2 regions of the Mesorhizobium sp. B2-8-3 genome follow, and region 1 is predicted to be linked to the other one. Evidence: riboswitches for the same ligand, from Rfam matches in the RefSeq annotation. Region 1 holds a riboswitch; the other holds the start of a gene.

Evidence for each region. A riboswitch is a leader RNA that binds a small molecule or an ion and turns the genes downstream of it on or off. The one in region 1 is predicted to bind S-adenosylmethionine.
Region 2: it holds a riboswitch for S-adenosylmethionine, as region 1 does, so the genes downstream of both, FJ418_RS03985 (O-succinylhomoserine sulfhydrylase) here and FJ418_RS13230 (homoserine O-acetyltransferase) in region 1, are expected to answer to the same signal.

The regions. Positions count from the first base shown of each region.
Region 1 covers NZ_VFTW01000007.1:29,135-44,715, reverse strand. Annotated here, with positions in the region: gene FJ418_RS13295 (gamma-glutamylcyclotransferase) at 1-262, opposite strand, end outside; gene FJ418_RS13290 (DUF2125 domain-containing protein) at 388-1,386, shown strand; gene FJ418_RS13285 (sugar kinase) at 1,394-2,338, shown strand; gene FJ418_RS13280 (prephenate/arogenate dehydrogenase family protein) at 2,459-3,394, opposite strand; gene hisC (histidinol-phosphate transaminase) at 3,401-4,504, opposite strand; gene FJ418_RS13270 (3-methyl-2-oxobutanoate hydroxymethyltransferase) at 4,645-5,475, opposite strand; gene rbsD (D-ribose pyranase) at 5,478-5,939, opposite strand; gene FJ418_RS13260 (ribokinase) at 5,936-6,886, opposite strand; gene FJ418_RS13255 (sugar ABC transporter ATP-binding protein) at 6,900-8,417, opposite strand; gene FJ418_RS13250 (sugar ABC transporter substrate-binding protein) at 8,477-9,445, opposite strand; gene FJ418_RS13245 (ABC transporter permease) at 9,597-10,619, opposite strand; gene FJ418_RS13240 (phytanoyl-CoA dioxygenase family protein) at 10,753-11,508, opposite strand; gene FJ418_RS13235 (AraC family transcriptional regulator) at 11,697-12,551, shown strand; SAM riboswitch at 12,722-12,799, shown strand; gene FJ418_RS13230 (homoserine O-acetyltransferase) at 12,896-14,065, shown strand; gene metW (methionine biosynthesis protein MetW) at 14,145-14,759, shown strand; gene FJ418_RS13220 (glycosyltransferase) at 14,814-15,581, shown strand, end outside.
Region 2 covers NZ_VFTW01000002.1:223,896-239,476, reverse strand. Annotated here, with positions in the region: gene FJ418_RS04020 (magnesium and cobalt transport protein CorA) at 1-360, shown strand, start outside; gene FJ418_RS04015 (GcrA family cell cycle regulator) at 489-1,007, opposite strand; gene FJ418_RS04010 (aspartate aminotransferase family protein) at 1,364-2,563, shown strand; gene argF (ornithine carbamoyltransferase) at 2,580-3,491, shown strand; gene FJ418_RS04000 (Hsp33 family molecular chaperone) at 3,615-4,643, shown strand; gene apaG (Co2+/Mg2+ efflux protein ApaG) at 4,838-5,230, opposite strand; gene FJ418_RS03990 (ceramide glucosyltransferase) at 5,508-6,650, shown strand; gene FJ418_RS03985 (O-succinylhomoserine sulfhydrylase) at 6,787-7,977, opposite strand; SAM riboswitch at 8,034-8,111, opposite strand; gene FJ418_RS03980 (2'-deoxycytidine 5'-triphosphate deaminase) at 8,189-9,283, shown strand; gene araD1 (AraD1 family protein) at 9,325-10,320, opposite strand; gene mmsB (multiple monosaccharide ABC transporter permease) at 10,522-11,814, opposite strand; gene mmsA (multiple monosaccharide ABC transporter ATP-binding protein) at 11,811-13,343, opposite strand; gene chvE (multiple monosaccharide ABC transporter substrate-binding protein) at 13,542-14,612, opposite strand; gene FJ418_RS03955 (LysR substrate-binding domain-containing protein) at 14,905-15,581, shown strand, end outside.

The DNA.
Region 1 (15,581 bases):
TGGTCACCAGCTCACGTTCGCGCAGGTAGGAAAGCACCTCGTCGCGCAAATTGCCGGGAACACGGTATGCCAGGCCGATGCAGGAGCCGCCCCGGTCGAGGCCGAGCACCAGGCCCGGCCGGGTGCGTGTGCCGCGATGCACGAAGGAATAGACGCAAAGCGAGCGGCGATAGCCGTAAAGCCGGGCGCGGCGCGTCTCGACATGGGCAAATCCGGGCCGCCAGATCAGCGACCCATAGCCAAAAACCCAAAAATCGCCCATATCGCCAAGCCTGATCGCATTCGAGTGAACGACACCGCACCGCCAAGGTGCTTCTTCTGTCCCCCGCTTGTTTGCGTGAGAGTGAATGCCCGCTCGCTGGATGAGGGGTTAACGAGAGCCGCAGCATGACGTCAAGTGACGAGCGATCACCCAAACCTCGCCGCCGGCTGTTCTGGCTTGCCGCGTTCATCCTCGTGCTGTTCGCCATTTACAGCGGCGGCTGGTTCTATCTCGCCGACAGGCTCAAGACCGAGGCCGACCAGGCGGTGGCGAGGCTGGGCAGCAAGGGGATCGCCGCCGGCTGCGCCAACCTCGCCGTCACCGGCTATCCGATGAGCTTCACGGTCTCCTGCGACAACATCGCCTATGAGGACGACGCCCGGAAGGTCGCCGCCTCCACCGGAAGCTTCAATGCCGTCGCCGGGATCACCGGACCCTTGTCGCCGGTCGCCGATCTGCGCGGGCCGCTGCGGACGATGGCGCCCGGCATGCCGCCGCTCTGGATCGACTGGGACCAGTTGCAGGCCAATGTCAAAGTGTGGTGGCCGCTGCCACGGAGCGTTTCGCTGCAGGCTGAAGGCTTGAACGGTCAGACCGATCCGCAGGACGACACAGACCCGATGCAGTTGTTCAGCGCCGGCAAAGCGGCCGGCCAGTTGCAGCCGGCCGGCCAGGACATCAACTATGTCGGCAGCTTCGGCGATCTGGAGATCAATGCGGATGCCATCGACGGACGCGTGCTGCCGGCGTTGGACGGCAGTGGCGACGTAACGCTGAAGAACGGCGTGGCGCTGATCGCCGCGCCGCCGAAGAGCCTGCGCGGCCAGTCGATCGACATCGCCAAGCTCGACCTGTCGTCGGGAACCGCGCGCATCACCGTTTCCGGGCCGGTCTCCGTCGACGCGGAAGGCCTGATCGACGCAAGCCTGACGATCAAGCTCAAGGACCCCAAGGCGGTGGCGGCCATCCTTGGCGGTGCCATGCCGGAGCACAAAAACGAAATCGACCAGGGCTTTGCCGCCATTGCCATGCTTGGCAAGGAACCGTCCTTGCCGCTCAAGATCGTCAAGGGCAAGGCCTCGCTGGGCTTCATCCCGCTTGGCAAGATCAAGCCGTTAGAGTAGCGCAGCGATGGCGCGGCCGGTCAGACTGCTCAGCGTCGGCGCCTTCACCCTCGACACGATCCTTCGCGTCGAGGCGCTTCCCGCGCATCAAGGCAAGTTCATCGCCAGCGACGGCGTCCAGATCGCCTCCGGCATGGCGACGAGCGCCGCCTGCGCCGCGCGGCGCCTCGGCGCCGAGGTCTCGCTATGGGCAAGCGCGGGCGACGATCCGGTCGGCGACCAGTTGATCGCCGACATAGAGGCCGAACGCGTCGACTGCAGTCTCATCCGCCGCGTCGCCGGCGCGCGTTCGGCGCTGGCCGCGATCCTGGTGGATGCGCATGGCGAGCGCGTCATCGTCCCCTTCTACGACAAGAAGGCGCAAGCCGATCCCGAGGCGCTGCCGCTCGCCGACCTTTCCGCCTTCGACGCCGTGCTGGTGGATGTCCGCTGGCCGGGCGCCGCGGCGCTTGCTCTGAGCGCGGCCAGATCGATCGGCCGCCCGGCGATCCTGGATGCCGACACCGCGCCCATCGAGGTGCTGGAGCGACTGCTGCCCTTGGCCTCGCACATCGTCGCCTCGGAGCCGGCGGCGCGCATCGTCTGCGGCCACGCGCTCGACCCCGCAAGCGCCTGCGCCGACCTTGCCTCGCGCACCGATGCCTTCGTCGCGGTGACCTGCGGCGCGGCAGGCACATGGTGGCATGACCGGGCGATCGGGCGCGTGCGCCATGTCGAGGCACCGAAGGTCAAGGCGGTGGACACACTCGCCGCCGGCGACGTCTTCCACGGCGCCTTCGCCGTCGGCCTCGCCGAGGCCATGCCCATGGAAGAGGCCCTGCGCTTCGCCAGCGCCGCCGCCGCGCTCAAATGCCTGCGCTTCGGCGGCCGCCTCGGCGCGCCGGATCGAGCCGAGACGCTAGCGATGATGGCGGCGCACTGGCCACCAGCCCGAGAAGGCAAAGGGAGCTGAGATTCAGGTCAGGCCGAGTCGAAAATGGTGGGTCCCGAGAACCGGAGCGGAGCGTACTTGAAGTACGTGAGCACCGGAAGCGCAGGGAGCTGCCATTTGCAGGCCGGCCTCACCTGAACATCAGTTCCCTTTGGGATGCTCGACGGCCTGCCGACCGAAGTCCGGCACATCGATGTCTTGTCCGGCCTCGATGATCGAGCGGCGGACGGCGCGGGTGCGGGTGAAGAGATCGAAGAGTTTTTCGCCGTCGCCCCAGCGGATCGCCCGCTGCAGCGACGCCAGATCCTCCGAGAAACGCGCCAGCATCTCCAGAATGGCATCCTTGTTATGCAGGCAAACATCGCGCCACATGGTGGGATCGGAGGCTGCAAGACGCGTGAAGTCGCGAAAGCCGGAGGCGGAATATTTGATGACTTCGCTCTTGGTCACCGCTTCCAAATCGTCCGCCGTGCCGACGATGTTGTAGGCGATGATATGCGGCAGATGCGAAACGATCGCGAGCGTCATGTCGTGGTGCTGCGGGTCCATCGTATCGATGTTGGAGCCGCAACGCCGCCAGAATTCCGAAAGCTTCTCGAGCGCCGCGGGATCGGTGCCCGGCAGCGGCGTGAAGATGCACCAGCGGTTCTCGAAGAGGTCGGCGAAGCCGGCATCGGGTCCGGACTTTTCCGTGCCGGCCAGCGGATGGCCGGGGATGAAGTGCACGCTTTCCGGCACATGCGGCTGCATTTGCGCGATGACCGAGGCCTTGGTCGAGCCGACATCGGTAAGGATGGCGCCTTTCTTCAGCGTCGGCGCGATCTCGGCCGCGACCTCGCCGGACGAGCCGACCGGCACCGAGACGATGACGAGGTCGGCGTCACGCGCCGCTTCGCTGGCATCCGTCGTGTAGGAATCGCCAAGGCTTAGCTCCTCGGCGCGCTTCAGCGTCGATGCGCTGCGCGTCGCGATGGCGATATGGCGCGCCAGGCCCTCGCGGCGGATGACGCGGGCGAGCGACGAGCCGATCAGGCCGATGCCGACCAGCGCTATTTTCTCGAACATCGGTGATGTCATGGTGTTCTAGCTTTTCAGGAAGGTCTTGAGCGCGTCGATGACGCCGCGATTGGCCTCTTCGGTGCCGATGCTCATGCGCAGCGCATTGGGAAAGCCGTAGCCGGTGACACGGCGCAGGATGTAACCGCGCGCACTGAGATAATCGTCCGCTGCCGCCGCCGAGTGCTTCTTGCCGTCGGGAAAATGGATCAGCACGAAATTGCCGACGCTGGGCGTGACGCGCAGGCCGAGCCCGGTCAGCTCCGCGCTGAGCCAGGCCAGCCATTTCTCGTTATGCGTCGCGCTGCGCTCGATATGGGCGCGGTCGCGGATCGCGGCGATGCCGGCCTCGATCGCGGTGGCATTGACGTTGAACGGGCCGCGGATGCGGTTGATTGCATCGACGATATGTGCCGGGCCGTACATCCAGCCGATGCGCGCGCCGCCAAGACCGAGCTTGGAGAAGGTGCGGGTCATCACCACGTTCTCGGAGCTGCCCGCCAGCTCGATGCCGGCTTCATAGTCGTTGCGCCGCACATATTCGGCATAGGCCGCGTCGAGCACCAGCAGCACATCCTTCGGCAATGCCGCGTGCAGCCGGCGCACTTCCTGGAACGGCACATAGGTGCCGGTCGGATTGTTCGGATTGGCGAGGAACACGATCCGGGTCGCCGGCGTCACCGCGGCCAAAATCGCATCGATGTCGGCGCGCTCGTCGGTTTCCTTGACCGCGACCGGCTTGGCGCCCGCCGCCTGGATGTAGATCTTGTAGACCATGAAGGCGTGCTCGGTGAACACGGCCTCGTCGCCCGGCGCGAGATAGGTCTGCGCCAGGAGCCCGAGGATCTCGTCGGAGCCGTTGGAGCAGATGATGTTTGCCGGGTTCAGCCCATGCACTTCGGCGATCGCCTCGCGCAGCCGGCGGGCGGTGCCGTCGGGATAGACGTCGAGCTTCGCCGCCACTTCGCGTGCGGCCTCGATCGCCTTCGGCGAGGGCCCGAGCGGATTTTCGTTCGACGACAGCTTGTAGACTTTCGTCACGCCGGCGGGCGCGGTGCTTTTTCCCGGCACATAGGCCTCGATGTCCATGATGCCCGCGCGGGGCGTCGGACGGGGCTGATCCTGCTTCATGTCGCAAATCCATCGAGAAGGCCTTCAAGGCCGCAGCGGAAATACAGGCCACGGGCTGGAATGTCGAGTGCCGGCGCCTGGTGCATGCGGACCGCCCGCGAGGATCAGGCCTTGAAATCACACCGCGTCTCAGGAGCCAGTCATGACTTCGTCGAATCGACGAGGGCGCGGAACCCCTCCAACTCCTCTTCGGCAATGGCCGCGATCTCGGCCTTGCCGGGGTAGCTGCCGCCGTCGACCTCCTTGCGGAAGGCGCTGAGCGCGTCGATCCGGGCGTCGCGTACCTGCTGGTGCAACGCGGCCAGCTTGCCCCAGGCCCGCGCGTGGCGAGGGAGACGGGTCGACTCACCGCAGATGTCTGACGTGAACAGGAAGATGACGTCCGGCTCGGCGCCCGAGCCGAGCGACACGGTCACCAGCGAGGTGCGGCGGTGGATTTCCGCCATCAACGCCGCCGGTATGATCTCGCACTCGACCGCGAAGGCGCCGGCATCCTCCAGTCGCCGGAACTGGTCCCAGAGCTCGACCGCCTCGGCCGCAGTCTTGCCGACCGCCCGGATGCCGCCGACCCAGGTCGATTTGCGCGGCACGAAACCGAGATGGCCCATGACCGGTATCCGTTCATTGGCCAGAATGCGGACCGTGTCGAAGCCGCGTCCGGTGATGACGGCGTCCGCGCCAGAGGTGATTGCCGAAAAAGCGGTGCGCAGGATCTCGTCGCCGGTCACCGCGTCGGCGAAGCCGAGCGCGGCCGTTACGAAGACGCGGCGCGACCCCTCGCGGACGCGGGCCACATTGGCCGCCCGGCAGACGACCATCTCGATGCCGGCCGCCTCGGCCGCGGCGGCCTCGTCCGCCGTCTCGGCGGTCACCTGGGCGACGCGGTGGCCAGCCTGCCGCAATGCGCGCAGGCCGGCCACCGTGATGCTCCGCTCGACCTCGCGGCCGCCGAAATCGAAGATCTTCGGCACGCTCAGCCCTTGAGTTTCTTGGCGTAGTAGTCGGGCGCGACAACGCCGGGCTTGGAGAACCAGGCCGGAACGTCGACACCGGAATAGAGCAGAATGTTGCCCCAGGGGTCGAAGGCGCCGGTGCGCACGATCACCTTGGCCTTGGCGGCCATTTCGCCGAGAATGGCCTCGTGCTTGACGGTTTCATGGTCGGCGTCCGGGAACAGGCGCTTCACCTTCGCGAGCAGCGGCGCGTTGTGCACGGGCAGCGTGTCGGCATAGGCGACGCGTTCAGCGATCAGGTTGGCCGCGATCGGCGTCAGCACGGTCTCGAGATCGGGAACGTCGGGCGCGATGGCGAGGTCGATGCGCCATGCGCTCGACGGAATGGGAAAACCCGCGTCGCAGACGATCATCAGGTCGCCATGCCCCATGGAGGCGATGGCGTGAGCGAGTTCGGCGTTAAGCAGTCGGTTGCGGTTCACGGTTGCTCCTTCCATACGGTTTTCATGGCTTCGGCATAAAGCGCGTCGGCCTGGGCGCGCTGGGGCAGGCCGGGAATGACGCCGAGCCTGGTGCAGGCGATCGCGCCGCAGGCGACGCCGAAACGCACGGCCTCGACGATGCCGCGGCCTTCGGCAAGCGCCATGGCGAAGCCCGAATTGAAGGCATCGCCCGCGCCGGTCGTGTCGGTGACCTCCACCGGCACCGCCGGCACCATGACGTCGATCTCGTCGGTCAGGATCAGCGCGCCGCTGCGGCCGAGTGTGACGACGACGTTGCGCACGCCGCGCCGCCGCAATTCCCGAGCGAGTTCGCGCGAGGACCTTGGATCGTCGGCGGGCAGGCCGAGCAGGATGCGCAGTTCGCTTTCATTCGGAGTGAGGTAATCGACCCAGGCGAAGATCGTGTCCGGCAGCTGGCGCGCCGGCGCCGGGTTGAGGATCGTCCTTGCGCCATGCTTGCGGCCAAGCTCCATCGCCCGCGTGGCGGCGGCCGTCGGCACCTCGAGCACGGTCATGACGACATCGCTTTCGGCGATGCGCGCCTCGGCCGTGTCGACCGTGGCTGCGTCCATCAACTCGTTGGCGCCCATGTCGAGGATGATGAAGTTCTCGCCCTTGTCGTTGAGGATGATGAAGCCGACGCCGGTCGCCCGCTCCGTCCGCGTGCTCACAAGGCCGGTGTCGACGCCTTCGATTGCATAGAGATCGGTGGCGATGCTGGCGAGCTTGTCGGTGCCGAGGATGGCGAGCAGCGACGACGAAGCGCCCAGACGCGCCGTTGCGACGGCCTGGTTGGACCCCTTGCCGCCCGGACCCATGTCGAAATCGGTGCCGAGCATGGTTTCGCCGAAAATGGGCAGCTTGGGCGCCCGCATGGTCAGCCCGACCGCGAAGCTGCCGACGATGGTTATCTTTGGCTTGGTCATCCGCATTCCCGTCTCACGATGTCATGGCGCATGCGAGGATCGCCGTCTCGGTGATAGCCTGGCCGGTGAGTTCGCCCGACAGGCGGCCGTCGCGCAGCACAAGCACTCGTTCGGCATTCATGATCAACTCCGGTATCTCCGAAGAGATCATGACGATCGCCATGCCTTCGCCGGCGATGCCGCGCAGGATCGAGTAGATTTCCGACTTGGCGCCGACATCGATGCCGCGTGTCGGCTCGTGCAGCACCAGCACGCGCGGATTGGTGACGAGGCTGCGGCCGAGGATGATCTTCTGCTGGTTGCCGCCCGAAAGCGTTCCCAGTTTCTGGCCGAGATGTGAAATCCGCGCATCGAGCCGCGCGACCTGGGCGCGGGCCTCGCGTTTCACCGCGCCGCGCCGCACGAAGCCGGCCAGCGAAAAGCGCGGCAGCGAGGCGGAGACGACATTGTCGGCCACGCTCATCTGCAGAAGGCCGCCGGAACCGCGCCGGTCGGCCGGAACGAAGGACATGCCGAGGCGGATCGCGGCAAGTGGATCGGCGCCGCGCAGTTCCTTGCCGTCGATGGTGACCTTGCCGCGCCGGGTGCAGAGCCCGAAAAGCGCGTCGCCAAGTCCGTCCTTGCCGGAATCGGGAAGTCCGCCGATGCCGAGGATCTCGCCGCCGCGCACGCTGAAGCTGACGTCCTCCAGCCCCGCCGCCTCGAGCTTCTCGACTGTCAGCACGGTATCCTCGTCTTCAGGCCTGGGTTCGACCTGAAGCGACCATTGCATGGCGGCGTCGAGGTCGCGGCCGACCATGGCCCGAATGAGCTGGTCCTCCGACAGGCCCTCATTGTCCATCGTCACGATCGTGCGGCCATCGCGCATCACCGTGACGCGGTCGGCGATATCCAGCACCTCGCGCAGATGGTGCGATACGTAGATGATGGTCACGCCCTCGGCGCGGAGCTGCCTGACGACCTCGAACAGCCTTTCGCTTTCGCGTTTGGAAAGCGCCGAATTCGGCTCGTCGAGCACGAGCACGCGGGCATTCTGGCGGATGGCGCCGGCGATTTCGACCAATTGCATCTCGGCGACCGAGAGGCGGCCGACCTTGGTGTCGGGGTCGAGGCCGCCCATGCCGAGCCGGGTGAGCGCATCGCGCGCCTCCCGCCGCATCATATCGCGCGGCAGCAACGAAACGGCAGAGCGCGCCGCCATGTCCGACATCATGATGTTTTCGGCCACGCTCATCGTCGGGCAGAGCGCCAACTCCTGATAGACGACAGTGATGCCGTGGGCGCGGCTATCGAGCGGGGAGGAAAGTTTCACTTCCCTGCCCTCGACCAGAAGCTTGCCGCCATCGGGGCGCAGGTCCCCGGCCAGGATGTTCATCAGCGTCGACTTGCCGGCGCCGTTCTCGCCGATCACGGCGTGAACCTCGCCGGCCCGGAAGCCGACGGAAATACGGTCAAGCGCGAGCACACCGGGAAACCGCTTGGTTACGCCGGCGATCTCGACGATGTTTGCGAAGGAGGGGGCGGCCGTCATCGAGCTGGCTCGACGGGCCGGCGGAACCTGCGGCCCGCCGGCCCGTCACGCTGGCATTGTTACTTCTTGGCCACCTCGGCAATGTTCTCCTTGGTGTAGACGCCGACGCCGGTGTCGAGGTTCTCGATCGTCTGGCCCTTGAGGAACTGGACGAGGAGGTCGACCGCGGCGAAGCCCTGCTTTTCCGGAGCCTGGTCGATGGTGGCCTGCACGTCGCCGCTCTGCACGAGCTGCACGGTCTGGTCGAGCAGGTCGAAGCCGACCACCTTCACCTTGTCGGCCGCCTTATTGCGCTCGACCCAGGTGCCGGCGGCGGGAGTGGAGCAACACTCCAGCGACAGGATGCCGGAGATCGAGGGGTTCGCCAGCATGGCGTTCTCGATCGCCGAATAGATCTTCTGCGGATCGGTGCCGGTGTTCAGCGTGCTGACCACCTCTAAGCCGGGCTCGGCCTTCAGCGCCTCGCGCGCGCCTTTTTCACGGTCGAGCGACCACTGGGCGGCGGCGTCGATGGTGGTGATCATCACCTTGCCCTTGCCGCCGAGGACCTTGGCCATCAGTTTGCCGGCCTCACGGCCCGACTGCACGAGATCCTGCCCGGCGAAAGCTAGGCGCTTGCTTTCGGGATTGTCGGTGTTGAACGTGACGACCGGGATACCGGCGGCGATCACCTTGTCGATCAGCGGCGCCAGCGCGTCGGTCGACACCGATGAAATCGCCAGGCCGTCCATCTTGCCCATCAGCGTCTCGATCTCGCTGATCTGGCCGTCGGCATCGGCGCCGACCGGGCCAATGAACTGCGCGCTGACCTTGTCCTCGGTCGCCGCCCGCTGCACGCCGGCCTTCATGAACGGCGCGAATTCGTTCGAGACGTCATGGTAGGAAACGTAGATGTCGAGCGGCTGGCCTGCGGCAATCTTGGCCTTGATGCGATCGGCGAGCGAGAAATCGGCGAGCTTGGCCTCGGCATGCGCGAGCGTGGGCAGCAGGCTGAGCGCCGCCGCGAGAATGACGTGTCTGATTTTCATGGATAGTCCTCCCTTTTTTGTTTGGCTTGATTGCCCTCAGAGCATGATGCCGAAAGTGTGCAGCGGTTTTCGGACGACATCATGCTCTATCTCCCTGATTTGGAACCGGATTCAGATTTCAGGTTGATGCGGCCTGAACCTGAATCCGGTTCTAGGCCGCGCGGCGCGTTGTCCATTTGTCGATGCCGACGGCGATGATGATGACGAGGCCGATCATCAGTTCCTGCACGAAGGGCGACACGCCCATCAGCACAAGGCCGTTGCGCATCACGCCGATGATCAGCACGCCGAGTATGGTTCCAAGGATGGTGCCTTCGCCGCCCGACAGCGAGGCGCCGCCGACGATGGTCGCGGCGATGACGTCGAGCTCCAGCCCGAGGCCGGTGCGGCCGGCCTGCCCGCTGGGCAGGAAGGCGAGGCTGAGGATGCCGGCGAAGGCGGCGAGCAGCCCCATCAGCACGAAAGCCCAGATCTTCACGGTGTTGACGGAAATGCCCGACACGCGCGCCGCTTTGGCGCTGCCGCCCACGGCATACACCCTGAAACCGAAGTTCGAATAGGAAAGCACCAGCCATGCCAGCACGGCGATGACGGCGAAGAACACGAGCTGCATCGGAATGATGCTGAACAGATAGCCCTGACCCATGAAGTTGAAGGTGTCGAGAACGTCGGGAAGCGCGCCGTTGCGCGCGTTGACGGTGACGGGCTGGCCGTTGGTCAGGATGAGCGCGGCGCCGCGGACGATGCTGAGCATGCCGAGCGTGGCGATGAGCGAGGGCAGGCGGCCGTAGGTGGACAGGATACCGTTGATGACGCCGATGACGGCGCCGGCGAAGAGGCCGACCGCGAGCGCCGGCAACAGCCCCCAGCCAGCGACGATCAGCATGCCGGTGGCAAGTCCCGAAAAGGCGTAGGTCGATCCGACGGACAGATCCACCTCGCCGGAGATCAGCACGAACGTCATGCCGACCGCCATGATCCCGAGCAGCGAAACCTGTCGGCCTATGTTCAAGAGGTTCAGCGACGTGAGGAAGCTGTCGGTCGCGAAGGTCAGGAACAAGCAGATCACGACCAGCGCGATGAACACGCCAGCCTCACGGACCCGCAAGAGTCGCGACAATTCAAACCGGCCTGCGGCTGCCGCGCGCGCGCCGCTCCTGACCGTATCGGCCATCCCATTCCTCCCTCGACGGCGGCGCGACGGCTGCAGCCGTCCGTCGCTGTTCTTCATCTCCCCATCGATCCGCGGCCTGGGCCCAAGCCCGGTTCGATGTCCTCAAGCCGGGCTTCTACCCGGTCGCGCTTGCTCATGAAGCCTGTTGGAAAGAACCGGCAGGCACCTTGCGCAATTGTTCGTAGTTGCCGTATTCGCGCACCTTCTTGAAGGGCGCGTTCTCGACCGCGTTGTAGGAGCAGATATAGCCCCAGCGATACGTGTCCGAGCGGTTCGCGTCCGAACGGTGCAGCAGGTTGCCGTCGAAGACCAGGGCGTCGCCCGCCTCCATCTCGACATAGATGTGCTCGAAGCGCTTCAGGGCAGCTTCCAGGTGCTCATGCTCGACATTGGTCTGCTCGTTCTCGCGGATATGATTGAGGCGGCCGAGCTTGTGCGTGCCCTTGAGCACCTGAAGGCAGCCGTTTTCGCGGGTCGCCTTGTCGAGCGCGACGTAGATGCTCATCATTTCCGGTGCCAGGCAGCCGTAATTGTACCAGTAGCCGAAGTCCTGGTGCCATTCCCATGCGCCGCCTTCGTTGGGCTGCTTCATCGTCATCTTGTGGCTGTAGAGGTAGATCGGCTTGCCGACGGCGTCCTCGGCCAGATCGACCATGCGCTCGTCGCGGGCCAGCAGGCCGTATTTGTCGTCTTCGGCCTTGGTCCACATCTTCAGCAGCGTGGTCTTGCCCTCCTTGTCGCCCTTGGACATCACGCCGCCCTTGCTCTGCTCCTCCGCGAGCTGCTTGCGGGCGTGGTCGCGAAAGTTGGCGACTTCACCGGCGCCCAGCAGGCCACGGCGAATGATGTAGCCGTCGCGAGCGTAAAGCTCGGCTTCATGTCTGGTCATCGCGAGCATCGGTATTCTCCCTGGAACCCCAAAGCGTCCCGCGATGCGGCACGGTCGCCCCTGAACCTTTTTGAAGGCCTGCTCCCGATCCGTTTCCGGCCGGAAATCCCAGGCTCTTGAGGAGAATTTAGCCCCTCCGCCGAGGAACAAAATGGACAAAGGGAACGTATTTTTTGTATAAAACGCGCATGCACAAAAGAACGTCCGTAATTGAGAGTTTCCACTATGTGCCAGCCCCGGCCTGGACCCGCGCCGCGTTCAGCGTGCTGCGCGCCGGAAAAGTCGCCGCTGGACCGGATTACCGGATAGAACGCGCCGTCTATCCCGGACAGGACATCATCTACTGTCTTGCCGGCGCCGGCTATGTCGAAACGCTTGGGCAAAGGATAGACGTCGGGGCTGGTCAATTGGTCTGGATGGCGAACGAGGCTCCGCACGTCCATTCCGCCGATCCCCGGGATCCTTGGACGGTGCTTTGGTTCAGGCTGGACGGCCCGGAGCCCGCCATCCTGCGGCGCAAGCTGTTCGGAGAGGGCACGCCGCGCGCCAGCTTCGCCGAGGGAACAACTCCAGTCCCGTGGTTCGAGCGCCTGTTTGCCGCGTTGCGCCGCCGCGACGCCAGCCTCGATCTGCGCCTTTCGCAACTGGTTGCCGAATTCCTGCTCCTGATCGATCGCGCGTTGGCGGGGCCGGATAGCGACGACCTGCCGAAACCGCTCGCTTCCGGTATCGAAGCGATGCGCGGGGCGCTCGGTTTCGCATGGACCGCGTCGGCCCTGTCGGCCGTCACCGGGCTCGGGCCGTCGCAGACCCGGCGGATGTTTCAGCGCTATCTTCGCACCAGCCCGCATCAGTGGCTGATGCGCGAGCGGTTGATGCACGCGCAGTCGCTGCTTGTGCAGGACGACCAGCCGATCGCCGAGATTGCCGAGACATGCGGCTTTTGCGACGTCTATCATTTCGGTCGCGAATTCAGGCGATCCGTTGGCATTTCGCCTTCGGCCTGGCGGCGCAGCGAATTAGGTGTTGCGTCGAAGCGCTGAACAGATTCCGTGAAGGCGTCACACGGCTTTCCGGCAAGAAACTGCGACAAGACAAGGCAGGCCATGTGTTGGCTTGGCAGGAAATGGCCTGCTTGGGTGCGGTGAACCGACTGGAGCGCCGCGAGGGCTACCCGTTGACGAAGCGCTGCGCTGGTCCTAGAAGAACTGCCAGACTTCTCCGTGGTGATTTGGCCGGTCGGCTTGCAGCCACGTTAAACAACTCGCTAAAGGGCCGTTTGCAACCTGTAACCGGCTTTGCGACGGCAATGCCGGTTTTTTGTTGTCCGCCGCCGGCCGGACACCGCATCGGGACGAGACCGATGCGGGACAGGATGAGGATGGACATGGCCGCTCAGCGCGCTGCAAGGACCAAGGACGAGGCCGACCATCCGTCGAGCCCGGTGCTGCAGTTCGGCCCCGATAAGCCGCTGAAGCTCGACGCCGGCACCATCCTCTCGCCTTTCCAGATCGCCTACCAGACCTATGGCACGCTCAACGCCGCGCGCTCCAACGCCATCCTCGTCTGCCACGCGCTGACGGGCGACCAGCACGTCGCCAATACCAATCCGGTGACCGGCAAGCCTGGCTGGTGGGAAGTGCTGATCGGCCCAGGCAAGATCATCGACACCAACCGCTTCTTCGTCATCTGCGCAAACGTCATCGGCGGCTGTCTCGGCTCGACCGGCCCGGCCTCGACCAATCCGGCGACGGGCAAGCCTTATGGGCTCGACCTGCCGATCATCACCATCCGCGACATGGTGCGCGCGCAGGCGATGCTGGTCGATCATTTCGGCATCGAAAAGCTGTTCTGCGTGCTTGGCGGCTCGATGGGCGGCATGCAGGTGCTGGAATGGGCGGCGAGCTATTCGGAGCGTGTGTTCTGCGCCCTGCCGATCGCCAGCGGCGCCCGCCATTCCTCGCAGAACATCGCCTTCCATGAAGTCGGCCGACAGGCCGTAATGGCCGATCCGGAATGGCATGGCGGCAAATATCTCGATTTCGGCAAGCGGCCGGAAAAGGGGCTCGCCGTCGCGCGCATGGCCGCTCACATCACCTACCTTTCGGAAGCAGCGCTCCACCGCAAGTTCGGCCGCAATTTGCAGGACCGCGAGGCGCTGACCTTCGGCTTCGACGCCGATTTCCAGATCGAAAGCTATCTGCGCCACCAGGGCATGACCTTCGTCGACCGCTTCGACGCCAACTCCTACCTCTATCTGACCCGCGCGATGGACTATTTCGACCTTGCCGCCGATCACGGCGGGCGCCTCGCCGACGCCTTCGCCGGCACCAAGACGCGCTTTTGCCTGGTCTCCTTCACCAGCGACTGGCTGTTCCCGACCGAGGAGAGCCGATCGATCGTGCATGCCTTGAACGCGGCGGGCGCTTCCGTCTCCTTCGTCGAGATCGAGACCGATCGCGGCCACGACGCCTTCCTGCTCGACGAGCCGGAGCTGTTCGCGGCCATCAACGGCTTCATCGCGTCGGCCGCCCGCGCCAGGGGGCTCGGCGCATGACCCCGAACCGAAGGTCAGCGAACGCAGAAAGTTGCAGACTTTTCGGAGCCGGATCGCGCGCCATGCAGGAGGCAAGGCCATGAGCGTCAATCGCGCCCAGCGTGTCGACCTCGAGGTCGTCACCGATCTCATTCCGGCCAATTCGCGCGTCCTCGATGTCGGCTCGGGCGACGGCGTGCTTCTGGAACTCCTGCAGGAGACCAAGCAGGTCGACGGCCGCGGGCTGGAACTGTCGCAGCGCGGCGTCAATGAATGCGTGGCGCGCGGGCTATCGGTTATCCAGGGCGACGCCGACACGGATCTGAAATTCTACGCCGACAAGGGCTTCGACTTCGTCGTGCTGTCGCAGACGCTGCAGGCGACGCGCAACCCGAAGGTCGTGCTCGACGAGCTGCTTCGGATCGGCAACCGCGCCATCGTCTCCTTCCCCAATTTCGGCCACTGGCGCGTGCGCTTTTCGCTGCTGATCAAGGGCAGAATGCCGGTCACCAAGGACCTGCCCTACTCCTGGTACGACACGCCCAACATCCATTTCTGCACCATTCGCGACTTCGTCAACCTGTGCGAGGAACTCGGCGCGACGGTCGAGAAAGCGACCGCGCTCGACGCCAACGGCCAGAAGATCGGCCTGTCGATGCCCTGGTGGTTCTGGAACTTCTTCGGCCAGCAGGCGGTGTTTTTGTTGAGGCGCTGACGGGTGGCTTCGCCCCGGGCTTTTTGCTAAGCCTCGCGCCGGGCGGGGTGGAACATGATGGCGGAACGACCAACCTATTCGGTTGTCCTCGAGATGGAGAATGCCAACTTCATCGACTGGGCTGAGGTCAGCGTAGGGTTGAACGCGCTCGCACGCGAGATTGCCTCGGTTTCCGAAGCCGGCATGGCCAGGCCCACGGTCATCATATCGCATGCCGGAGAGCCATCCGACGGCGATTTGCTGCGCAGCAGGTTCGAGGCCGAAGCACCCCACTTGGGTCAAGTCGCCGAGCTGGTCTTCGCGGCCTGTGCCGGTGGCCGCTACTACGATCTCAAGAACAATGGCGTCCTTTTGACCGAAGCCGACATCGTGGTTTTCGTCGACTCGGATTCGGTTGCCGAACCAAATTGGCTTTCAGGTCTGTTGACGCCCTTCAAACGGCCGGAAACCGTCTGCGTGAACGGCTACACCTATCTTTTGCACGACGACTTCTTCTCGCGGACCTTTGCTCTGCTCTGGTTCTTTCCCCTGGCCGAAGGGGACAAAAAATTTGCAGCCAAACGTGCTCTCAACGCCAACAACATCGCCTTTCGGCACGACTGGATATCCAGCCACCCATTTCCAGCACACAACGGCTTCAAGGTCTCTTGCACGTTGCTGATGCATGAGCTTTGGAGCGAAGGCCACAAGATAGTCAATGTGGACGCGCGCGTTCACCACTATTCCCCGCGCGGCTGGCGGTTCTTCTTTTGGCGCGCTCTGGTGACCGGCAGGGACGCCGATCGAAAATTCGTCGAGCTCCACGCGCCTGGCAGGGTTCAG
Region 2 (15,581 bases), on a different contig from region 1:
CGTCGGCTGACCAGTGCCGAGTTGCCGCAGATCCATGCCGCCATGCATCCGCTGTTTCGCGACGTGACCGACCATATCCGCACCGTGCAGGAAAAGATCGACTCACTGCGCGAGGTTCTGGCCTTCGCCTTCGAAGCCAGTCTGCTGGTCGGGCAGAGCCAGGAAACCGCAATATCCAAGAAGCTCGCCTCATGGGCCGCCATTCTGGCGGTGCCCACGGCCTTCGCAGGCATCTACGGCATGAACTTCTCCGACATGCCGGAACTGAAGATGGAATACGGTTATCCAATCATCCTGCTGGTGATGGCCGCGATCTGCTCGTTCCTGTACTGGCGGTTCAAGAAGAATGGGTGGCTGTGAAATATGGGAGTAAGGGAGTAGGGCAGTAAGGGAGTAGGTAATAGGGAGCGACTGACTGCGAAACGTAGCGCATGAAGCGCTCTTTCCCCTACTCCCCTACTCCCCTACTGCCTTACTCCCCTATTCCCCTATCTTGCCCTGCGCCGCTCCCCCGCCGGCTGGAACGCCACCCGGGAATGATACTTGCAATAGGGTCCCATTTCGGCGGCGTCGTTGCCGCAGAAGTTGAAGTCTTCAGACAGCGGATCGCCGTTCGGCCATTTGCAGGTGCGTTCGGTCAGCTCGACGAGCTGCAGATGCCGCGAGATCGGCACGACCACGTTCTCGACCGGTCGGATATAGTGGCGCGCGACCGGCTCTGCGTCGAACTGCACCTGCAGCGCGGTGGCGCCGATGGTGGCCGTCACGTGACGCGTAGCACTTGCGGCGCGGGTCACCGATTTCTGCATTGTGGCGCCTTGCGTCGCCTTTTTCTGGCGCGCCGGGGCGGCCGTCGCGCGGCCGCGGCCCGACAGCTTCAGGCGATGCACTTTGCCGATGACAGCGTTGCGGCTCACTCCGCCAAGCTGTGCGGCAATCTGGCTGGCGCTCAGGCCCTCCGACCACAGTTTCCTGAGAAGTTCTACCCGCTCGTCAGTCCAGTTCATGGGGCCGCGCTCCTGCTGAGGCGTGCGGTAGTCAGAATCCGTTCCCGACCCGGCTCCCGCCGGGCAAACGACACCACATATACCGGGTGATTAGGTCCGCCGCACGAAATCTAGTTATTTCTCGACTACAAATACCTTATGCGCTGACTCGGTGACAAGAGTCCCCAGGGCAACACGATTCGGTTTTTTCGGTTTTCCCCAACTTGCCGGTCTACTTATGAGCCGGCGTGGCGTCGGAGGTTCGCCACGCGCTTCTGCGTGACGTTTTCGTTGACTTCATGGCCGAAAAACATGATAAGCCGCAAAGGCCGCCGCATTGGCGGCTTTTTTGATTTCCGGTTCCGGAGACGCATATAATGAGCGGTTCGGCGCTTTACGAGACCTTTGCTCGCGCCCCCCTGGCTTTCGACCGCGGGGAGGGGACCTGGCTGATCACCGACAAGGGCGAGCGATATCTCGACTTCGCGGGCGGCATCGCGGTGAATTCGCTGGGCCACAGCCACCCGCATCTGGTGGCGGCGCTCACCGAGCAGGCCGCCAAGCTGTGGCACGTCTCCAATCTCTATGAGATCCCGGAACAGCGCCGGCTGGGCGAGCGGCTGTCCGAAGCGACCTTTGCCGACAAGGTGTTCTTCACCAATTCCGGCGCCGAGGCGCTGGAATGCGCCATCAAGACGGCCAGGCGCTATCAATTCGTCAAGGGCCATCCCGAGCGTTTCCGCATCATCACGTTCGAGGGCGCCTTTCACGGCCGCACGCTGGCGACGATCGCCGCCGGCGGCCAGTACAAATATCTCGAAGGCTTCGGCCCGAAGGTCGAGGGGTTCGACCAGGTGGCTTTCGACGACATCGACGCCGCGGAAAAGGCGATTACGCCGGAGACCGCGGCAATCCTGATCGAGCCGGTGCAAGGCGAGGGCGGCATACGGCCGGTGCCGACGCAGTCCTTGAAGCGGCTGCGGCAACTCTGCGACAAGCATGGCCTGCTGTTGATCTTCGACGAGGTCCAGTGCGGCATCGGCCGCACCGGCAAGCTGTTCGCGCATGAATGGACAGGCGTCACACCCGACCTGATGGCGATCGCCAAGGGCATCGGCGGCGGCTTCCCGATGGGCGCCTGCCTTGCCACCGACGAGGCGGCGACCGGCATGACGGCCGGCGTGCACGGCACCACCTTCGGCGGCAATCCGTTGGCGATGGCCGTCGGCAACGCCGTGCTCGACATTGTCCTGGCCGACGGCTTCCTCGAGGACGTGCAGCGCAAGGCGCTGCTTCTGAAGCAGGGCCTTGCGGCGGTGGCCGATGAATTCCCCGATGTCATCGAGGGCATCAGGGGAACCGGCCTTATGCTCGGCCTGAAATGCGCCATGCCCAACACCAAGGTGAACATGGCGCTGCGCGACCAGCACCTGCTTGCCGTGCCGGCGGGCGACAACGTCATCCGCCTCCTGCCGCCGCTCACCGTCACCGACGAGGAGATCGGCGAGGCGCTGGAGCGCATTCGCGGTGGCGCCAAGAGCCTGACCGACGCGATTGCGGCCGAAGCCGCCAAATAATTTCTGGAACCTGCCGATGAGTGTTCGCCACTTCACCGATCTATCCGCCGTTTCCGCAGGCGACCTGCGCATCATGCTGGACGACGCGGTGGCGCGAAAGACCAGGCTCAAGGCGGGCGAGCGTTCAAAACCGCTCGATGGCAAGGTGCTGGCCATGATCTTCGACAAGCCGTCGACGCGCACGCGCGTTTCCTTCGATGTCGGCATGCGCCAGCTCGGCGGCGAGACTATCATGCTGACCGGCACCGAGATGCAGCTCGGCCGGTCGGAGACGATCGCCGACACGGCAAAGGTGCTGTCGCGTTACGTCGACGCCATCATGATCCGCACCACCTCGCATGACCGGCTGCTGGAGCTCACCGAGAACGCCACCGTTCCGGTGATCAACGGGCTGACCGACGACACGCACCCCTGCCAGCTCATGGCTGACATCATGACCTTTGAGGAACATCGCGGACCGGTGGCCGGCAAGACCTTCGCCTGGACCGGCGACGGCAACAATGTGCTGCATTCGCTCCTGGAAGCCTCGGCGCGGTTTCGCTTCAATCTCAATGTCGCGGTGCCGGAAGGCAGCGAACCGTTCGAGAAATATGTCGACTGGTCGAAAGCCAATGGCGGCAAGGTCCGGTTTTCCAGGTCCGCCGAGGAGGCCGTCGACAAGGCCGACTGCGTCGTCACCGACAGCTGGGTCTCGATGGGCCAAGAGCATCGCGCCCGCGGCCACAACGTCTTCCTGCCCTATCAGGTCAATGTGGCGCTGATGGCAAAGGCCAAGCCCGATGCTTTGTTCATGCACTGCCTGCCGGCGCATCGCGGCGAGGAGGTCACCGACGAGGTGATCGACGGGCCGCATTCGGTGGTCTTCGACGAGGCCGAGAACCGGCTGCACGCCCAGAAGGCGGTGCTGGCTTGGTGCCTGGGCGCTTGAGAGGAGCCGACCTGACCGCTTCCGGCCCGATCGGGCTCAACTTGATCTGGGGATATGTGATGCCTATTTGCGGGCCATCACGTAAATTGAACGCGCTTCGACGCATGCGGCTCATCGGGTTGCATGGCTGCGCCCCGGAGTTTTGTCATGTTGGAAACCCAGACCTTGGCTGAGCATAAACCCCAACTCGGTGAATTTGGCTTCGCCGGCGACGATCACGTCGTGCCTTACGAGGTCGCGCCGCTCGATGTGCGCGGCCGCACCGTGCAGCTCGGGCCGATGCTCGACGCTATTTTGAGCCGCCACAATTACCCAGAACCGGTCGCCCGCCTACTGGCGGAAGCCTGCGTGCTCACCGTGCTGCTCGGCACCTCGCTGAAGTTCGAAGGCAAGTTCATCCTGCAGACCCGCACCGACGGTCCGGTCGACATGCTGGTGGCCGATTTCACCACGCCGCATGCGCTGCGCGCCTATGCGCGTTTCGATGCCGACCGGCTGCAGGCGCTGACCGCCGCCGGCGAGACCTCGCAGCAGACGCTGCTCGGCAACGGCGTCCTGGCTCTAACCATCGACCAGGGCGCGCATACGCAGCGCTACCAGGGCATCGTCCAGCTCGACGGCACCTCGCTGGAGGATGCCGCGCGTACCTATTTCCGGCAGTCGGAGCAGATCCCGACCGAGATCAAGATGTCGGTCGCCAAGCTGGTCACGCCCGGCCCGGCGGGCGCACGCGAGCAGTGGCGCGCCGGCGGCATCCTGGCGCAATTCCTGCCGCAATCGCCGGAGCGCATGCGCGTTCCCGATATTTCCGGTGGCGACGGCGATCCGCGTGACGTTGCGGACCACCCGGCCGACAATTCCTGGCAGGAGTTGCTGGCGCTGCTCGGCACGATCGAGCCGACCGAGTTGATCGACCCGACCGTGGGCGCCGAGCGGCTGCTTTACCGGCTGTTCCACGAACATGGCGTGCGCGTCTTTCGCGGCGTGCCGGTCGCCGACCAGTGCTCCTGCTCGCGCGACAAGATCCGCGGCATTCTCGAAGGCTTTTCGGCCCAGGAGATCAAGGACTCGACCGAGGACGGCGGCATCCACGTCGCCTGCGAGTTCTGCTCGACGCAATACGACTTCGACCCGGCCGAATTCGTGAAGTAGGAACCTTTCCTTCTCCCCGTTTCACGGGGAGAAGGTGTCACGAAGTGACGGATGAGGGGCGGCGCCTTGGTTGGTGGTGATAGCGACACGCTGGCGACGCGGTCGTCTGCCTCAAAAAATCCCAGAAGTTTGGCGCTGCCCCTCATTGCCCTTCCGGGCATTTCTCCCGTGGACGGGGAGAAAGACGCTGTCGCCTAATTCACCGTGCGCCTTGTCCCCGGCATATCGAGCGAGAAAGCCGGAATGGCGATATCGAACGTCTCGCCGCGGCCGTTGCGCATCGTGTAATGGCCGACCATGATGCCCGACGGCGTCGAGAGCGGGCAGCCCGAGGTGTACTGGTAGCTGTCGCCGGGATTGAGTTCCGGCTGGTCGCCGACGACGCCGGCGCCGCGCACCTCCTCGACCCGGCCCCGACCATCGGTGATGTGCCAGTAGCGCGACACAAGCTGCACGAACTCGTCGGAGCGGTTGTCGATCGTCACCTGATAGCCCCAGACATAGCGGTTCTCGGACGGATCGGAGCGATCCTCCAGATAGAAGGGCCTGACCAGCACTTCGATGTTGCGCGTCACTGCGCGATACATGGGCCACTCCGGTTGCCGCTGCGGAACATTCGTTGCGCTTCGCTGTTGGACGCGCAACGCCGACCATCCTGCCAGCCTTGTAGCGCACGTGCCGAAAAACAATGTCATTTAAGTGACACATGACAATGTTGGTGTGCACAAACCGTGCCGGGCGACTCGGGCGCTCTGTAACTGATGAAATGGGCGCATGCGGCCGAGAGCAATTCCAGGAAAAGTGTGAGCAGTTTTCCCTCCGGAATTGCGTGAAAACAAAGAGATAGAGAGTGACCAGATCTCGATGGAACTGACTATCGCAGCCGGCCTGGCTTCGTCAGCCCTTCTTCTGTCCAATCTCACCAGTATCCTGCTCGCCGCGTCGCGGCTGAAATGGCGGCATGTCATTGCGCCGCCCGTCGGCGCACAGCCGGTCTCGATCATCGTGCCGTCGCGCGGCGTCGAGCCGTTCACGCAGGAGACCCTGCAGCGCGCCTTCTCGCTCGATTGGCCGCGCTACGAGCTGATCTTCTGCGTCGCGCATGCCGAAGACCCGGTGGTCAAACTGATCGATGCGGCGATCGCGCGCTATCCGAAGATGCCGGCGCGACTCCTGATCGGCGACGACCGCGTCAGCGCCAACCCCAAGCTCAACAACTGCATCAAGGGCTGGCAGGCTGCGCGGCACGATTGGGTGGTCCTTGCCGATTCCAATGTTCTGATGCCGAAGGACTATATCCAGCACCTGATGGCGGCATGGCGCCCGGATACCGGCCTCGTCTGCTCGACGCCGATCGGCTCGCGGCCGGATGGGTTTTGGGCCGAAGTCGAATGCGCCTTCCTCAACACGCTGCAGGCGCGCTGGCAGTATGCCGGCGAGGCGCTTGGGCTCGGCTTCGCCCAAGGCAAGAGCATGCTGTGGAACAAGCCGATGCTCGATGCCAATGGCGGTATCCAGGCTTTGGCCGCCGAGATCGCCGAGGACGCGGCCGCCACCAAGCTGGTCAACAGCCTGGGCCTGCGCGTCAATCTCGTCGCTTCGCCTTTCGAGCAGCCGCTCGGCCAGCGCCGGCTCGCCGAGATATGGTCGCGCCAGGCGCGCTGGGCGCGGCTGCGCCGCGTCACCTTCCCGCTGTTCTTCGCGCCGGAGATCCTGACCGGCGCCGCGGTGCCGCTGCTGCTGGCGCTGATTGCGGCGGCAAGCGCCGGCGTCAGCCTGCCCACGACGGCCTTGGGCGTGCTGGCGATCGCCTACCTGCCGGAATGCCTGCTGGCCTTTGCGAAGGGCTGGTACCTGTCGCCGCGCAGCGTCACCGCGATGCTCACGCGCGACGCGATGCTGCCCGCCATCTGGGCGCGCGCCTGGTTCGGCGGCGCCGTCGAATGGCGCGGCAACGCCATGACCATCCGCACCAAGGCGATGACCGAACTGGAAGAGCTTGCCTAATGCATGTCGCGCAAAAGTGTGCATCGGTTTTGCGATAACGACATGCATGAAACAAAGCCTCAAAGCGCGTCGCCTGAATCCGCTTCAGCGCGACGCGCTTTAAGGTCCTGTGTAGTGACGGTCGCCGCTACAGGTCTTATTTGGCCGCCTTCAGCGCCTGCTCGATGTCCTCCAGCAGGTCGTCGGCGTCCTCCAGGCCGACGGAGAGCCTGAGCGTGCCCGGCCCGATGCCGAGTTCGGCCCGCGCGTCGTCGCTCAGGTTCTTGTGCGTGGTCGTCGCCGGATGGGTGATCAGGCTCTTGGCGTCGCCGAGATTGTTCGAGATCAGCACGATGTCGAGCGCGTTCTGAAAGGCGAAGGCCGCCTGCTTGCCGCCCTTGACGTCGAGGCAGATCAGCGTCGAGCCACCCGACATCTGCTTCTTGACGACATCCGCCTGCGGATGATCGGCCCGGCCCGGATAGATGACGCGGGCTATCTCCGATCGGCCGGCGAGGAAATCCGCGATCTTGCCGGCGCTCTCGGTCTGCTGGCGCACGCGCAACGGCAGCGTCTCCAGCCCTTTCAACAGCGTCCAGGCGTTGAACGGCGACAGGCTGGGACCGGTGTGGCGGAAATAGTCGTGCAGGTTTTCGTCGATCCATTTCTTGTCGGACAGGATGACGCCGCCGAGGCAGCGGCCCTGACCGTCTATGTGCTTGGTCGCCGAATAGACGACGATATGGGCGCCGAACTGCAGCGGCTTCTGCTGCAGCGGCGTGGCGAAGACATTGTCGACGATCAAGCGCGCGCCGATGGAATTGGCGAGCTTGGCAACCGCGGCGATGTCGACCACTTCCAGCGTCGGATTGGTCGGGCTTTCGAGGAAAAACAGCTTGGTGTTCGGCCTTATCGCCTTTTCCCAATTGGTGATGTCGGTGCCGTCGACCAGTGTCGCCTGGATGCCGTAGCGCGGCGCCAGCGTCTCGACTACCCAGCGGCAGGAGCCGAACAGGGCACGCGCCGCAACGATATGGTCGCCGGCCTTGGCGCTGCACAGCAACGCGGCCGAGACGGCCGCCATGCCGGAAGCGGTGGCGCGGGCATCCTCGGCGCCTTCGAGCGCGCACATGCGCTTTTCGAACATGTCGACCGTCGGGTTGGCGTAGCGCGAATAGATGAAACCGGGCTCCTCGCCCTTGAAGCGGGCTTCCGCGGCTTGCGCGGTCTCATAGACATAGCCCTGGGTGAGATACATCGCCTCGGATGTCTCGCCGAAGCCGGAACGCAGCGTTCCGTCATGCACGAGTGCCGTCTGAGGTTTCCAGTTGCGCTTCTTGGTGCTCATAGCCCTGCTTCCAGACACAAAAAAACCGGCCGCGAAGTCGCAACCGGTCCATATAGCCTTGCGGCTCGACGGTCCTTTAGCGACTTGTTTAACGTGGCTGCAAGCCGACCGGCCAAATCACCACGGGATAACGACCCTTTAGACCCGCGCCGCGCTTGCGTCAATTGCCGGCTTCATTAAGAGGTTTGTACCAGCAGAGCGGAGTAAGACTTTGCGGCAGACAGGCATTCTTCCCGACCAGGATATTTCCGCGCTGTTCCAGTCCGGTGCGCTGAAGTCGCCGCGCGCGCTGGACGCTGACCAGATCCAGCCGGCCAGCCTTGACCTGAGGCTCGGCGACACGGCCTTCCGCGTGCGAGCCTCGTTCCTGCCGGGGCCCGATCATCGGGTCGCCGACAAGCTCGAGCGGCTGAAGTTGCATGAATTCAGCCTCGCCGAGGGCGCGGTGCTGGAGACGGGTTGCGTTTACATCGTGCCGCTGCTCGAAAGCTTGGCGCTGCCCTCGAATGTGTCCGCTTCCGCCAATCCCAAGAGCTCGACCGGGCGGCTCGACATCTTCACCCGGGTGATGACCGATCGCGGCCACGAGTTCGACAAGATCGCCGCCGGCTATCACGGGCCGCTCTATCTCGAAGTCAGCCCGCGCACCTTCCCGATCGTCGTGCGGGCCGGCTCGCGGCTGTCGCAGATCCGTTTCCGCACCGGCAACGCGGTGCTTTCGGAGAGCGAGCTGCACGACCTTCACCGCGCCGAGATGCTGGTCGCCACCGAGCCGCCCAATATTTCAGGCGGTGGCATCGCGCTCTCCATCGACCTCGACGGCGACAAGGACGGCCTTGTCGGCTACCGCGGCAAGCACCACACCGGCCTGGTCGATGTCGACAAGCGTGCCGCGCAGGATGTCGTCGATTTCTGGGAGCCGATTTACAAGAGCGGCGCCGGCGAACTCGTGCTCGACCCCGACGAATTCTACATCCTAGTCTCGCGCGAAGCGGTGCACGTGCCGCCGCTCTACGCCGCCGAGATGACGCCCTTCGATCCGCTGGTCGGCGAGTTCCGCGTCCACTATGCCGGCTTCTTCGACCCGGGCTTCGGCCATTCCGCCGCCGGCGGCAGCGGCAGCCGGGCGGTGCTGGAAGTGCGCAGCCACGAGGTGCCGTTCATCCTCGACCACGGCCAGATCGTCGGCCGTCTCGTCTACGAGCACATGCTGCAGCGCCCGCAGGCTCTTTACGGTACCGATCTCGGCTCGAACTACCAGGCGCAGGGCCTGAAGCTCTCCAAGCATTTTCGCGCCGCGCGCTAAGGTCTGAACTGCTGATCTCCCCCTTGGGGGAGGTCACGCTCTCACAACGCCTTCACCGCCACCTTGACCGGCTTTTCGATCTCCAGCGGGTTGCGCAGCGGCAGGCCGAAATCCTTTGCCTCGATCTCGAACGTATCGCCGGCCTCGGTCCTGATGCCATCGGCGAAGGACAGCGTCGCCGTGCCGAACATATGCACATGCACGTCGCCCGGCTGGCGGAAGGCCGAATATTTGAAATGATGGTGCTCGAGATTGGCGATGGTGTGCGACATGTTCGCTTCGCCGGACAGGAACGGCTTTTCCCACAAAAGCTTGCCGTCGCGCCAGATGCGCGATCCGCCGCGGATGTCGGCCGGCAGGTCGCCGATCAGGATCTCCGGACCGAACGAAGCGTTGCGCAGCTTGGAGTGGGCGAGGAACAGGTAGTTCACCCGCTCCGTCACGTGGTCGGAGAATTCGTTCGACAGCGTGAAGCCGACACGGAACGGCGCGCCGTCGTCGCCGATCACATAGATGCCGGCGATCTCCGGCTCCTCGCCGCCGTCCTGCGCAAAGGCCGGCGACATCAGGGGCGCGCCGGGAGCCACCGCCATCGTGCCGTTGCCTTTGTAGAACCATTCAGGCTGCACGCCGACCTGTCCCTTGGCGGGCTTGCCGCCTTCGAGCCCCATGCGGAACATCTTCATGGAATCGGTGAGCTCCTCCTCGCCGCCCTCGCTGAGCTTCTTGTGCATGGAATCGCGCGTCGCCGCGGAGCCGAGATGCGTCAGGCCGGTGCCGGTGAGATGCAGATGCGCGGGATCGGGGTGGTTGATCGGCGACACCAGCCTGCCCCTCTTGTAGGCGGCATCGAGATCGACCGTCTCGCCATAGCCCTTGCGCTCGATCAGCGCTTCGAGCCCGGTGCCGGTGCGCGCGGCCTCCATCGCCAGCGAATAGACGCTGCGCGCGCCGTTGATGATCCTTGTCTTGCCGCCGCCGTTGCGGGCGACGACGCGGATCGTCTCGGCGTCGTCGAGGATCTGGGAGATCAGCATGTTGAAATCCTCTCTCATTTTGCCGGCCGCCCGCGGGCAAGCCTTGACTGGCGCGGCGCGGAGCAATCCCCGCCACGGTTGAAACGCTTCGTCCGGATTGCGTTCGCGAGCCCGGGTCCTTGCTGGACTCTCGGCGCCGACGGGTTGCCGGCAGCTTCGCGATCTGAAACCCGTATGCCTCCTTAAATCCGCTTCCGGCCTTCAGGCCTTGTTCTTGTTGTAGACGTCGAAGATGACGGCGCCGAGCAGCACCAGGCCCTTGACCACCTGCTGCCAGTCGACATTGACGCCCATGATCGACATGCCGTTGTTCATCACGCCCATGATGAAGCCGCCGACGACGGCGCCGATCACCTGTCCGACGCCGCCCATCGCCGAGGCGCCGCCGATGAAGACGGCCGCGATGACGTCGAGCTCGCTGCCGAGACCGGCCGCCGGCACGGCCTGGCCGAGGCGCGCCGCGATGATCAGGCCGCCCAGCGCCGAAAGCACGCCCATGTTGATGAAGACCAGCAGCGTCAGCCTCTCGGTGTTGATGCCCGAAAGCTGCGCGGCCTTGGCGTTGCCGCCCATGGCGTAGATGCGGCGGCCGATGGTCATGCGCTTGGTGACGAAGACGAACAGCGAGATCAGCACGCCCATCACCAGGAGCACGACCGGCAGGCCCCTGTAGCTCGCGAACTGGAAGACCAGGAACAGCGCCAGCGCGCTGCCGACCAGCGTCTTGACGACGAACAGCGGGAAAGGCTCCGCCTCATAGCCATGCCGCTCGCGCTTGCGCCGCGTCCTGAAGCCGAAATAGGCGTAGGCGAGCACCGCGACCAGACCCAGCACGATCGTCGTCATGTGCAGCGTCAAGCCGCTGCCGACGATGGTCTTGCCGGCGGCATTCACCGTCGGCGGGATCAGCGTCAGCGGGCCGATGACGTCCGGGATGAAGCCGGAGCTCAGCGCCTTGAAGTCGGGCGGAAGCGGGCCGACCGAAGAGCCGCCGCCGAGCAGCGCTTGGCAGATGCCGCGGAAGATCAGCATGCCCGCCAATGTCACGATGAAGCTCGGTATCCGGTGATAGGCGATCCAGTAGCCTTGCGCGGCGCCGATGAGGCCGCCGACGATCAGGCAGATGATCGAAACCACCAGCGGATTCGAGAATATCCCGAGCGGCCAGATCACCATCATCATCGCGGCGAGCGCGCCGATGAAACCGGCGACCGATCCCACGCTGAGGTCGATATAGCCGGCGACGATGACCAGGAGCATGCCGAGCGCCATCACGATGATGAACGAGTTCTGCTGCACCAGATTGCTGAGGTTGACCGGTTTGAACAGCGTTCCCGACGTCGTGTACTGGAAGAACAGCATGATGACGATCAGCGCGATGATCAGGCCGTATTCGCGCAGATTCGTCGTCAGCGCCGAGACGGCGATGCGCTGTCCCTGCTTGACGTCCTCGGCGACGCCGCTTTGCGGCGCGGGAGCGCTGTCTGTGCTCATGATGCTTTTCCTTCTCCGCGAACGATGGCGCGCATGATTTTTTCCTGGCTTGCGTCGCTTGCCGCCATTTCGCCGACGATACGCCCTTCATTCATGACATAGATGCGGTCGGAGATGCCGAGCAGTTCAGGCATTTCCGATGAGATGACGATGATCGCTTTGCCCTCGGCGGCGAGGCGCGCGATGATCGTATAGATTTCGTACTTCGCGCCGACGTCAATGCCGCGGGTCGGCTCGTCCATGATCAAAACCTCCGGATCGGCGAACAGCCATTTGGACAGCACCACCTTCTGCTGGTTGCCGCCCGAAAGGTTGCCGGTGAGCTGGTAGACGCTGGAGGCGCGGATATTGGTCTTCTTGCGATAGTCGTTGGCGACGCTCATCTCGCGCATGTCGTCGATGACGCCGCGGCTCGAAACGCCGCCCAGATTGGCCAAAGTCACATTGTGCTTGATGTGGTCGATGAGGTTGAGGCCGTAGGTCTTGCGGTCCTCGGTGACATAGGCGATGCGGTTCTCCACCGCCTTGCTCACTGTCGAAAGATCGAGCGGCTTGCCCCTGAGCAGCACCTCGCCGCTGATGCGCCGACCGTAGGTGCGGCCGAACAGGCTCATAGCGAATTCGGTACGGCCGGCGCCCATCAGCCCGGCGATGCCGACAACCTCGCCCTTGCGCACATTGATATTGATGTTCTTGATCACCTGCCGCTCGGCATGGATCGGGTGGTAGACCGACCAGTCCTTGACCTCGAAGATGACCTCGCCGATCTTCGGCTCGCGCGGCGGGTAGCGGTCGTCGAGCGAGCGGCCGACCATCGAGGTGATGATGCGGTCTTCCGAGATGTCCTTCCTCGGCAGGGTCTCGATGGTGCGCCCGTCGCGGATCACCGTCACCTTGTCGGCGACGCGGTTCACCTCGTTGAGCTTGTGCGAGATCAGGATCGAGGTCATGCCCTGGCGCTTGAACTCGAGCAGGAGGTCGAGCAGCGCCTGGCTGTCCTTTTCGCTGAGCGACGCCGTCGGCTCGTCGAGGATCAGAAGCTTCACTTCCTTGCTCAGCGCCTTGGCGATCTCGACCAGCTGCTGCTTGCCGACGCCGATGTTGGTGATCAGCGTCTTGGGGTCTTCCTTGAGGCCGACCTTCTTGAGCAGGGCGCTGGTGCGCGTCTCGTTGGCGTCCCAGTCGATGACGCCGTAGCTGGCGTGCTCGTTGCCGAGGAAGATGTTTTCCGCGATCGACAGCATCGGCACCAGGGCAAGCTCCTGGTGGATGATGACGATGCCGATATGCTCGCTATCGTGAATGCCTTTGAAATTGCATTCCTGGCCGCGGAAGATGATCTGGCCGTCATAGGTGCCGGACGGATAGACGCCCGACAGCACCTTCATCAGCGTCGACTTGCCGGCGCCGTTCTCGCCGACGATGGCGTGAATCTCACCTTCCTCGACGCTGAGATTGACGTTCGACAACGCCTTCACGCCGGGAAACGTCTTGGTGATGTCGCGCATCTCCAAAATCGTCGAGGCCATCAGGATCTGCTCCCTGGCGCACGGCTCCCAAATCGGTATCGATCGTGGAAAGGCCTGTGCGCAAAATCAACATGCTGCGGCGGCTTCGCGTTGCGGATCGGCGCGTGACGCTGCGGAAGCCGGCAAAAACAATACCGGGGTCGGCTCTGAACGAAAAGGGGCCCTGCGTTGCGCAGGACCCCTCCCTTCGAGGCTGGATTACTTCAGCTCGTCGGCCTTGATGTAGCCGGAGTCGACGACCTGCGCCTGATAGTTCGACTTGTCGACCTCATGCGGCGTCAACAGGATCGAGGGAACGACCTTGACGTCGTTGTTGTAGGTCTTTTCGTCGAGGCCGTCCGGCTTGCCGCCGGAGAGCACCTTGTCGACCAGCTGCACGGTGGCCTTGGCCAGTTCGCGGGTGTCCTTGAACACGGTCGAATACTGCTCGCCCGAGATGATCAGCTTGACCGAGGCGGTTTCGGCGTCCTGGCCGGTCACGATCGGCCAGGGCTGCGCTTCGGTGCCGTAGCCGACGGCGCGCAGCGAGGCGGTGATGCCGCGCGACAGGCCGTCATAGGGCGACAGAACGCCATCGACGCGGCTGCCGTCCGAATAGTTGGCCGAAAGCAGGTTGTCCATGCGCGCCTGGGCAGTGGCGGCGAGCCAGCGCAGCGTGCCGACCTTGTCCATGCCCGTCTGGCCTGACTTGATCTTGATCGAGCCGTCATCGATCAGCGGCTGCAGGACCGACATGGCGCCGTTGTAGAAGAAGAAGGCGTTGTTGTCGTCCGGCGAGCCGCCGAACAGCTCGACGTTCCACGGCTTGGTGTTCGGGAAACGCTCCTTGAGGCCCTTGACCAGCGAGTTCGCCTGGATGACGCCGACGCCGAAATTGTCGAAGGTGGTGTAGTAGTCGACATTGCCCGTCTTCTTGATCAGCCGGTCGTAGGCGACGACGACGACGCCTGCGTCATTGGCCTTCTGCAGCGCGTCGGCCATGGTGGTGCCGTCGATCGAAGCGATGATCAGCGCCTTCGGGCCCTTGGTGATTTCGTTTTCCAGCTGGCTGAGCTGGTTCGGGATGTCGTCCTGCGCATATTGCAGGTCGACGGTGTAGCCGAGCGCTTCGAGCTGGGACTTGACGGCGTCGCCGTCATTGATCCAGCGCTGCGAGGTCTTGGTCGGCATCAGCACGCCGACGAGACCCTTGTCGGCGGCATGCGCCGAATAGGTCATGGCGGCGATGCCAAGGGCCGCCACGGCGGCCAGCGTCTTGATGATCTTCACGATTACTCTCCCTGGTTGATGGACGCGACACCTCGGGGCTTCGCGGGCCGCGCAACCGAACAGGTGCGCTGGCGCGCCACTGTCGGCTTTATCGATCTCCGGTATCCTCCCAATCGGCCCCGCGGCGCAGTTTAAATCGATACGAATTTGCTCGTTGCCGACCGTTGCGCCTCGGAACGCGCGAAGGGTGGGTCCCTTTGACATAACTGTCAAATGCGATCTTTGCTGGTTGCTATATCGAAACTGATATAGCTTAAGGAGCTGATAGAACCCGGACAAGAGACCGAAAACCATGGCGGCATTGCGCGATCCCGATGCGATTTCAGGGAGTTACGAGAAGTTGCCGGGAGATGGCGAGACGCTGCTGCGCAGCGGCCTCAGTCTTCGCCATATGCGCATGATCACCGCCCTGGACGATCACGGACGGGTGAGCGCCGCCGCCCAGGTCATGAACATCTCCCAGCCGGCCGCCTCGCGCATGATCGCCGAGATGGAGGCGGTGCTCGACGTGAAGTTGTGCGAACGGCTGCCGCGCGGCGTGACGCTGACCCCTTTTGGCCAGGCGCTCGCCCGCCGTGCCCGCTCCATTTTGCTCGAGATGCGGGAGGCCGACCGAGAGATTTCCGAGCTCAAGGCCGGCAAGGGCGGCTCGGTCTTCCTCGGCGCGGTGACGGCGCCGGCGATCGAATTGGCCGTGCCGGCGATCCGTGAGATCCGCCGCATCTATCCGCGCATCGAGATCACCATGCAGGTCGAGACCTCGAACGTGCTTGCCCGCGAGCTGATCGCGTCGCGTCACGACTTCATCATCGCCCGCATCCCCGACGACCTCAATCCGCGGCTCTTCGAATCGCGCGTCATCGGCGTCGAGAAGGCCTGCCTCATCGTGCGCCGCGGCCACCCCTTGGCGAGCGGCCGGATGGTGCGGCTGGAGGAGACGGCGGGCTATGACTGGGTGTTCCAGTCCGG